DNA from 3 places in the Desulfitobacterium sp. LBE genome. Region 2 is predicted to be linked to each of the others. Evidence: riboswitches for the same ligand, from Rfam matches in the RefSeq annotation. Region 2 holds a riboswitch; each other region holds the start of a gene.
What was found. Region 2 has a riboswitch for cobalamin ahead of DESLBE_RS03715 (energy-coupling factor ABC transporter permease). Riboswitches for the same ligand answer to the same signal wherever they lie in the genome.
Positions count from the first base shown of each region.

Region 1: linked by a shared signal. The riboswitch ahead of cobT (nicotinate-nucleotide--dimethylbenzimidazole phosphoribosyltransferase) and the one ahead of DESLBE_RS03715 (energy-coupling factor ABC transporter permease) in region 2 are both predicted to bind cobalamin.
Region 3: linked by a shared signal. The riboswitch ahead of DESLBE_RS00365 (ABC transporter substrate-binding protein) and the one ahead of DESLBE_RS03715 (energy-coupling factor ABC transporter permease) in region 2 are both predicted to bind cobalamin.

Region 1 covers NZ_VLKD01000001.1:42,039-45,258, reverse strand. The annotation lists gene DESLBE_RS00185 (ATP-binding protein) at 1-994, opposite strand, end outside; cobalamin riboswitch at 1,116-1,289, shown strand; gene cobT (nicotinate-nucleotide--dimethylbenzimidazole phosphoribosyltransferase) at 1,386-2,525, shown strand; gene cobU (bifunctional adenosylcobinamide kinase/adenosylcobinamide-phosphate guanylyltransferase) at 2,545-3,159, shown strand; gene cobS (adenosylcobinamide-GDP ribazoletransferase) at 3,152-3,220, shown strand, end outside.
Region 2 covers NZ_VLKD01000001.1:776,686-779,905, forward strand. The annotation lists gene cbiQ (cobalt ECF transporter T component CbiQ) at 1-570, opposite strand, end outside; gene DESLBE_RS03710 (energy-coupling factor ABC transporter substrate-binding protein) at 649-960, opposite strand; gene DESLBE_RS03715 (energy-coupling factor ABC transporter permease) at 963-1,703, opposite strand; cobalamin riboswitch at 1,884-2,071, opposite strand; gene DESLBE_RS03720 (CoA-binding protein) at 2,231-2,623, shown strand; tRNA gene DESLBE_RS03725 (tRNA-Gly) at 2,697-2,770, opposite strand; tRNA gene DESLBE_RS03730 (tRNA-Ile) at 2,776-2,852, opposite strand; tRNA gene DESLBE_RS03735 (tRNA-Asn) at 2,854-2,928, opposite strand; tRNA gene DESLBE_RS03740 (tRNA-Ser) at 2,944-3,034, opposite strand; tRNA gene DESLBE_RS03745 (tRNA-Leu) at 3,049-3,133, opposite strand; tRNA gene DESLBE_RS03750 (tRNA-Thr) at 3,143-3,218, opposite strand.
Region 3 covers NZ_VLKD01000001.1:75,417-78,636, forward strand. The annotation lists gene DESLBE_RS00360 (iron ABC transporter permease) at 1-919, opposite strand, end outside; gene DESLBE_RS00365 (ABC transporter substrate-binding protein) at 1,002-1,970, opposite strand; cobalamin riboswitch at 2,084-2,227, opposite strand; gene DESLBE_RS00370 (ATP synthase subunit B) at 2,367-2,663, shown strand; gene DESLBE_RS00375 (AarF/ABC1/UbiB kinase family protein) at 2,656-3,220, shown strand, end outside.

The DNA.
Region 1 (3,220 bases), 730 kb from region 2:
TATAATCACTTTCCGTGTCTTCAAAAGAAAGATCGTCAATAAACAGAATGAACTTCAAAGGCTGCTTGGCCAGGAGCCGAATAATCTTGGGGTAGTCATGCAAGTCTGTTTTCGATAATTCCACCAGGCGCAGTCCCTGTTCACCATATTCCTGCACTAAAGCTTTAACCAAGGAAGATTTCCCAGTCCCACGGTTGCCATAGAGAATCACATTATTAGCCGGAAGGCCTTTCAGGAAAAATTCCGTATTCTGGAGGATGATTCCCTGCTCCCGTTCCTGATTAATCAACTTGCTGATGCGCATGGGCTCAGGGTGTACCCCTTCCAGCCTTTCCGCACGGCCCCGCCATTTGAGAGCCATGCACCGGCCGAACAATCCGGTACCCATGGTTTGATAATAAGCAAGCAGCGCATCCACCATTTCCTCTGACCTTCCCCGAAGCAGACTCTGCTTCAACTTTTTCTGAGAGGAAAGGAGATAGTTTTCAGCCCGATTCTCTTCTTTTGCATAAGTTTCTTTTTCCCTATCCATATCCGGAAGACTCAGCCAACCAGGCCAGCTTTCCGGGCTCAATGGTTCCTCCAGCCAGAGGCCCGGTTCTTCCGCCCCTTGCTCTGCACACCGTGCCTTGACAGCCCCTTTAATATCTTCCGCCTTCAGCCCGGCAAGCTCCCGCAAATAGAGCAGCTCCCGCCCGGCCAGTCGGCGCAGCCCGGCGGGAACCCGGTCCTTTCCCTGTTGAGCCGTTTGCCTGGCCAGCTCATTGTCATCCTGAAGCATACGCTCCCAAAGATAATCAGGCCAATGAGCCTGAGTCGCCAAGGAGCAGAAATGATGATAATCTTTATAAATTGCCATCAGATCAAACTCCCTGCTCCCTATCCCCTGGAGCAGTTTTTGGAAAGAAACTGCCACCGGATCCCCTATGATGCCTCGGAAAACAACCATTCCGTCAAAAAGAAGGGATAACCGGGTAATTTTCGTCCTATTCACATTATGCACATCCTTGTTTTCTTCTTGTGTTCTAGTACAATTCTTAGTACTATCTTAAATCCTGCAATTCTTTAAGTAAAGGGTTGACAAAATCTTCTTCTTTGCTATTCTATAATTAGTTAAAAAAAGTCCATTCTTTGGTGCCCCCAAGGGGAGAATAGGGAAACCGGTGCGATTCCGGTGCGGACCCACCACTGTGTAGGATGAGCCTGAACCATAACCACCGGCCAGACCGGGAAGGGGTAGCGGCGTTTGAATCCAAGCCAGGAGACCTGCCAGGAATGAAGAAAGCCTTTCCATGGGTGCTATGGAAAGCAGCGGCGACGAAGGCAAAGTCCCGACCACTTATGAAGTGGCGGGACTTTATTTTTTTTAAAGGAGAGGAATACAGATGAGTAAAACCGAATTAGAACAGGACAAGCTAGTGGATGACTTCTTAAGACAGGAAAACCTGAGTGACGCTTCCCTGGAGGAATGTGAAACCGCCTTAGACCATCTTATCCAGGGAATACACGGTCTTGACGAACAGGTCATGGCCGCTGTACAAACCCGTTTAGATTCCTTAACCAAACCCCAAGGCAGTTTAGGAGTCCTGGAAGCCCTCGCCAAACAATTGGGCGGGATTCAAGGTCAGCCTTGGCCGGAAGTACAAAAAAAGGCCATTCTCGTCATGGCCGGAGACCACGGCGTGGTGGCGGAAGGGGTCAGTGCCTTCCCTCAGGAAGTAACCCCGCAAATGTTCTATAATTTCCTGGGCGGCGGGGCAGGGATCAATGTCCTGGCCCGTCATGCCGGCGCCGAAGTGATCTGCACCGATGTGGGCATGGCTTTCCCGCTGGATCCGCCCGAGCTTATGGCTCACCGCATCATGAACGGAACCCATAACATGGCCCAGGGACCGGCTATGAGCCGTAAAGAAGCTCTGCTCTCCCTGCTGACCGGAGCTAAAATCGCCCGCCAGGCTATCGATTCCGGAGTGAATGTCCTGGCCACAGGGGAAGTGGGAATTGGCAATACCACCCCCAGTACAGCCATTATTTCTCTCTTGACAGGTTTGCCGCCCCAGGAGGTTACCGGGCGGGGCACAGGTCTGGATGATGAAGGACTCATCCGCAAGCAAAACGTCATCGCCCGTTCTATCGCCATCAATCAGCCCGATCCTAAGGATGGAGTGGATATCCTCAGCAAAATAGGGGGCTTGGAGATCGGTGCTCTGGCCGGGGCAATTCTGACCGCAGCCTATTCCCGTGTCCCCATCCTTTTAGATGGGGTCATCTCCACTGCCGCTGCTCTCATCGCTGTCCGCATCTGCCCTACGGCCCGCTTCTTCCTGATTCCCTCCCATTCTTCTGTGGAGATCGGCCATCGAGCCGCCCTGGAACAACTGGAGCTAAAACCCATCATGCATCTGGATTTCCGCTTGGGAGAGGGAACAGGAGCCGCTATCGCTTTCCATCTTCTGGATGCCTCCATCCACATTCTCAACGAAATGGCTACTTTTGAATCCGCAGGAGTCAGCGGTAAAAACTAAGCAATCACCGGAGGTAATTATGTCAGATTTTGTGCTCATAACCGGTGGAGCCCGCAGTGGCAAAAGCCGCTTTGCCGAGCTCCTGGCCGCTCATCCCGGCCTGCCTGTCACCTACATCGCCACGGCCCAGGTCTATGATGAAGAAATGGCTTTGCGTGTCAAAAAACATCAGGACCAGCGCCCTGCCCATTGGGGCTTAGTGGAAGAACCCCTTGCCCTTTCCTCTGTGTTGGAACGCCATGCTCAGAACAAAGGGGTCCTTTTGGTGGATTGTGTAACCCTGTGGCTGACCAATCTCCTCCTTGCCCACTATCCAGCAGAAGATCATCTGACTGAGCAGGAGTATACCCAGGCCCTCCATAGGCTGGAGCAGAAGATTCTCGAACAGGTCCGCATTGTCGCCCGTATAGCCCGGGATATTACCCCTCAGGTGATTATGGTCACCAATGAAGTGGGAGATGGTATCGTCCCGGATAATCCCCTTTCCAGGATTTATCGGGATCTGGCCGGCAGGGCCAACCAGATCCTGGGACAGGGCGCCCAGCAGGTCTATTCCGTGGTCGCCGGCTATCCGACGGAGATCAAAGCTGCCGGTCAGGCCTTACTGGATTCCTTGCGGCGAGAGGATGCCTAGCATGCGCAAATTATGGATCGCCCTGACCTTCCTGACCCGAATACCACTCCCTCAGCCGGAG
Region 2 (3,220 bases):
ATACCCGGTTTTAAGATTGACATAGCCCAGCCGGGAGTTTTGAGCAGTCAGCATGGTGCCAGCAGTCTCTAAAAGCACGAAGATAAAACGATAAATAAGTCCCATCATTTCCACCATAAGTTTGGGCAGCCTGAGCCTCCTCAATACGGACAGCAAATCCACCATGGGAGTGCTTAGGGATAGAAAATAGAGGCAGGATACAGAGCCGAGCACCCGAAAAAAGAGATTAACCCCTTCCCGTATCCCATTTTCTGAAATGCCTACCCAATAGCCTGCTATGGAATAGGCCCATAAAAAGCTGTAAACATCACGAGAAATATTAACGGCAATTGTAAAAATACCGATCATTAAAAACGACATAGGAATGATCATCAATTTTAGCCATACAGAGAGAGGTGCCCCTCCGAAGAATATGGCAACTCCACTCATGAACATAATCACGGCTATAGAAACAAACAATTGATCGGCCCACAGACACACTCCCAGGGTCAAGAAGGCAACGATGAATTTTTGCATAGGATCAATCGTTTTAAGTCGAGAAGCATAGGCATAAGTATCCGTATTCAGCATATCTTTGCAGCCTCCTTTACCCTTTCAGTGTGCACTTATTCATTTGCCGGTTTCCTGTTCCATAGGGTTCCAAGTTGTTTAATCGTGTTTACTCCGGCCCTTATAATAACCTAAGCCAAAACCGATGACTCCCGCTCCCAGGCCTGCTTGAAGGGCAAAGAGCAGGCTCTCGATTTCCCCGCTGGCCGGCTCAAAGAAGGGGGAAAACCAAGGCTCATAATCCTCCTGAATATTCAGGATCTCTTCCTCGGCCAAACCATCCGCCCCGCCGAATTCAGCGTCCTGGACAAGAACTAAGGGAATAACGGTTATAGCCACTACAAGCAGGAATAACAACACATTAACCTTAAAAGTGGATCGTTTTGTTTGTTCTACACCTGAATTAGCCATTGTTATACCTCCTTTGTTAACAGCTTGAGATCTTGCAGCTCACTTTTTCCATAGCTGGCCAGTGCGTTGAAGATGATGACAGTCAGAATCCCCTCACTGATCGCTAAGGGTATCTGAGTCACAGCAAAGATACTGGCAAATTTAGTAAGAGAAGCAGCAAAACCGCCCACTTCCGAAGGGAAGGCAAGGGCCAATTGAATGGAAGTCATGACATAGGTGGCCAAATCGCCTAAGGAAGCGGCCAGAAATACACCTAACCATTGTGGTCCTTTAAATTTTTGTACCAGTTTATACACGCCAAAGGCTACAAAGGGACCAACCACTGCCATAGAAAAGGTATTGGCGCCTAAGGTGGTCAATCCGCCGTGGGCCAGCAGCAAGGCCTGAAACAAAAGGACAATAACGCCGATAACTGCCATAGCTGTGGGGCCAAATAGGATGGCACCAAAGCCTACTCCGGTTGGATGGGAACAGCTCCCGGTAACCGAGGGTAATTTAAGAGCAGAAAGCACAAAAACAAAAGCCCCGGCCATAGCTAAAAGAATCTTCAAGCGTGGATTAAGAGAAATGGTTTTCTTAATCGAAAAGATACCCAACACGACAAAGGGTATTGCTAAAGCTCCCCAGGCAATGGCCCACCCCGGCTGTAAAAAACCTTCCATAATATGCATAGCCGATGCTTTATAAGGAATAAAAAACATCATCAAGACTAAACCAATAAAGAGCTGTATACGTTTGTTCATACTCCCCACTCCTTAATTTTTGATACGAACAATCATCTGTAGAATAAACTCAATAATACCTATCGAAAAAGCGTTTTCGCCGCAAGAAAAATAACCCTTCCTTACGGAAGGGTTTGCTATCCTGTATCAGATAAAACTATCTTGAACACCGATATCCACCTCCCTAACATCCCGTAGGTTCCTTGAATCGAGAATATGAGCAGGTTTCCTGGCTCAAGTTCATCATTAACCTACGTCTTCCCAGACAGTAATCCAGTGACATCATTGTAGGTTAACTCCCTTTTACAGTGGCGGGCACCGCGTCAGCTTCAACTGACTTCCCTTATGATTCCTCTTGCGAAGAATCAACTCAATTCTCAATATTTAATTTCAAGAACATTATAGCAATTTTTCAGCCAAATTGTATATAATTATATTAGAAATAAATACTTATTTTATTTAAGGTTGGGAGCATTTTAAAAACGTTCAAAATGGTGATATTAATCCCGAGGATTTTAATCAATGAAAATTAAGCTAAGGAGAAAACCATGCAAAACGATATTCAAGAGTTCTTAGACCAGGAGATCTGGGCAGTAGTCGGAGTCTCTAAAGATCCGACCAAATTTGGCACAAAGGTCTACCATAAACTCAAACAATGCGGCTATACGGTGTATCCCATTAATCCCAAACTCTCTGAGCTGGACGGAGAGCCTTGTTTCCCCTCTTTAAGCGCCTTGCCCGTTCGCCCTGATGTGGTCAGCCTCATCGTCCCTCCTCAGATATCGGAACAAATTATTGACCAATGTGCCCAATTAGGTATCAAAAGGGTCTGGATGCAGCCTGGCGCCGAAAGCGATGAAGCCTTGATGAAAGGGCGCGCAAACCAAATGCAGCTGATTGCTCATGAATGCGTACTGGTTGAAGCCCGGTCCCGCCGCTAAACCTGAAAAAAGGCAAATCCTGAAAATAAGCAGCAAAAAACCGTACTGGCATCAGTACGGTTCGTTTTAACTATGGAGCGGGTGATGGGAATCGAACCCACGTAGCTAGCTTGGAAGGCTAGTGCTCTACCATTGAGCTACACCCGCAGGTGTGGTAGCAGGGGAGAGATTTGAACTCTCGAATGAGCGGGTATGAACCACTTGCCTTAGACCACTTGGCTACCCTGCCATGGCTCCCCGAGCAGGACTCGAACCTGCAACCTACCGGTTAACAGCCGGTTGCTCCACCATTGAGCTATCGAGGAATATTGATTTATTACTGGCGGAGAAGGAGGGATTCGAACCCTCGCAGCAGTTACCCACTCTAACGGTTTAGCAAACCGTCCTCTTCAGCCACTTGAGTACTTCTCCGTAACCCTGCTTTTTGGTGCGGAAGATGGGACTTGAACCCATACGGTGTTACCCACACGCCCCTCAAACGTGCGCGTCTGCCAGTTCCGCCACTCCCGCATTGTTTTATGGAGCCGTTAACCGGATTTGAACCGGTGACCTCATCCTTACCAAGGATGCGCTCTACCAACTGAGCTATAACGGCAT
Region 3 (3,220 bases), 700 kb from region 2:
ACCACAAAAGGAAGATTGCTCCCGCTAAAGTAGACACCGGCAAGAGAATCCGGTGGTCAGGTCCTACGAGGAGGCGCATGAGATGGGGAATGATCAAACCGACAAAGGCGATAATCCCCACCATGGAGACTGCGGCTGTGGCCAATAAGGAACCGACCATGAGAATGGCAATTTTCTTGCGCTCCACATTGATTCCCAGGTGAGTGGCCGCTCTTTCCCCTAAAGCGATGACATTCAGCTCCCGGCTTTGCAAGAGAAGATAGGCCAAGCCGAGCAGAAAATAAGGGAGAAGGATCAGGACATTCTGCCAGCTGCTGTTGGCGAGACTGCCCATCATCCAGAAGATAATCTGCTGCATCTGCTCGCCGGAAACGGCAATCAGAAGAGAGAGAAAAGCACTCAGCAAAGCCTGCACTACCACACCGGCCAGGATTAAGGTTTCCCGTTCAAACTGACCATGCTGTCTGGATAGAGAGAAGACAAAGGCCAGAGAAATAAGCCCTCCGGCAAAGGCGAAGAGGGGCAGGGCCGATTGACCGAAGAAAGAAAAGCTGCGAAAAAAAAGGATAGCGGAGGCGGCGCCAATGGCGGCTCCGGAGGAGACCCCCAGGATATAGGGATCAGCCAGAGGATTGCGCAGAATTCCTTGAAAAGCCACTCCCGAGGTTGCCAGCATGGCCCCAACGATGAGGGCTAAAAAGACCCGGGGCAGGCGCAGATTCCAAACGATGGATTCCTGGGCTGAGGACCAGCTGGGGTCAAAGCTCAAAAAAGGCAGATGGTTTAAAATGATCTTCCAGGTCAGATGAAAAGGCAGGGAGACGGAGCCGGTCATCACACAGATGACAACGGAAAGAAGCAGGAGCAAGGATAAGCCCAAAATCCAGGGTATGCTTTTGGGGAAAGTTCGGGAATTCATCTTTATGTTATCCTCCTTAACTTAGGTCAATAGCTCTCTCCCCATACGGATGATAAGACCACCCTTGCCAAGGGCTAAAGAGTCAGAAACGCTCCGGGTAAAGGGCTTTAGCGATGGTTTCCAAGCCGTCGACGATCCGGGGACCGGAGCGGGTCACCATATCGCTGTCCAGATCGTAAATCCGGTCATTGCTGACAGCATCGATGGCTTGCCAAGCCGGGCGGGCGGCGATGGTGGCCTTCACATTATCCATGTAGTAGGAGTAGGTGCTCAGGATAACCTGAGGGTTCTTCTCAATCACCTGCTCCTCGCTGTATTGCGCCCAATCCTGGACATCACTGGCGATATTGATGCCACCTGCTTTGGTGATGAGTTCGTTAAGAAAGGTTCCTGCACCGGCGGTAAAAAGACCTGGATCCACTTCAATCCATACCCTGACCCGCTCAGCTTCCTTGATGGCCTCTACTTTATCGGCAATGGCTTGTTCCTTTGCTTTCATTCCCTGGAGCACAGCCTGGGCCTGTTCCTGAGTATTGGTAATGTATCCTAGTTCCTCAATGGTTTGATAGGTGCTTTCCAGACTTTGGGGGTTTAAATGAGCGACAGGTATCCCCAAACTGCGCAGGGAGTTAATAAAGCTGTCCTTATGCATTCCGGTCACGACCAAATCCGGTTTGAGCTGAATGAGCTGCTCCAGATTGGGGTTTAAACTGTCTTCAAAAATATATTCTGCGTTCTCCTGAATACCCACCGGGTAATTATCGTACACAGTTAAGCCGATCAGCTTGCGATCCAGGCCCAGAGCGCTTAAGATCTCCGTGGAAGGCGGAGCCAGACAGATAATGCGTTGAGGTTCCTTTTCCAGAGTGGTGGCCACACCTGTATCATCTGTGTAGGTTAAAGGGTAACTTGTAGTCTGGATGGTATCTTGCCCTGAGGGCGCTTCGGGAGGAGCGGCACCTTGCTGTGAGGGTGAATTGCAGCCGCTGAGCAAAACTAAGGTCACCCATAGGGTTATCAGCAGTGTGAATGCCTGTTTTTTTCTATTCATTTTTATGCTCCTTTCGAGTTGAAGTGGAAAGATCAAGAAAAACCTTTTATCGCCAGGATAAAAGGTTTTTGCTGCATTAGTAAACTCTTGCAGCGCCGTATCCTGTCCTCGAGGAGGGTCGCTGATGATTAGGCAGGTTCCTGACTTAAGAGTGATTACTCACTCAATTCACAGTGGCGGGACCGTGCCGGAATTGAACCGGCTTCCCTTTTAACTCTTTCCGGTAAGGATTGAGTACCTAATCCTAGTGTATTGAATTAAGACAATTATAAGGCATTCGTCCGGTAATGCCAAGGTTTGTTTAGTGCGTGCTTTCCTGGTGATTAAAGAATGGTTTTCAGCAACCGCGTAAATACTAAGGATGAAGATTTCAATTCACGGCAGGGGGATGTAAGCATGAAAGATATGCTCAAGAAAGGTTTAGCCTTGGGGTTAGGTTTCGCTGTGGTGAGCAAAGAGCAAATTGAGAAGGTCGTGGATGAGTTGGTAAAGAAAGGAGAGCTGTCCGCCAATGAGTCCAAGGAATTAATGAATGAGCTGGTCCAAAAGGGCGAGGATCAGCAGAATGAGATTCAGGTCAAGCTTAAGGAGCAAGTGCAAAAAATCCTGGCGGAGCTTAACCTTCCAACCAAAGCAGACATCGAGAGGCTGGAAAACCGCATCGCTCAATTGGAAAGCCGGACCCATGATTAGCAGAAAAATTCGTCATGTTCATCGCTACCAAGAAGTAGCCACGGTATTGGCCCGTAATGGATTCAGCCTCATCCTGGAAGAGATGGGGCTTATTAATTTTATCTCTTTTTCCAGACGGATGCGGAGGCGGGAGGAAGAGGTGGATCCCATAACTCTCGGTCAGCGCCTGCGTAACGCCTTAGAAGAGTTGGGGCCTACTTATGTGAAGATTGGACAAATAGCCAGCACCCGGCCGGATATTATTCCCGATTACCTCATTACGGAACTGGAAAAATTGCAGGATCAAGTTCCGCCCTTTTCTTTTGCCGAGGTTAGTCAAATTATTAAAGCCGAGTTGGGGGCCCCGCCTCAGGATATTTTCCGGCATTTTGAGGAAGAGCCACTGGCCGCAGCCTCGATTGGCCAGGTTCACCGTGCCGTTCTCCAATCAGGGGAAAGTGTTGCGGTAAAAATCCAGCGCCCCCATATTGCCCAGAAGATCGAGACGGATCTGGAAATACTTTTGGATTTGGCTGCTTTGGCGGAAAAGCGTATGGATTGGGCCGCCCTTTATCATG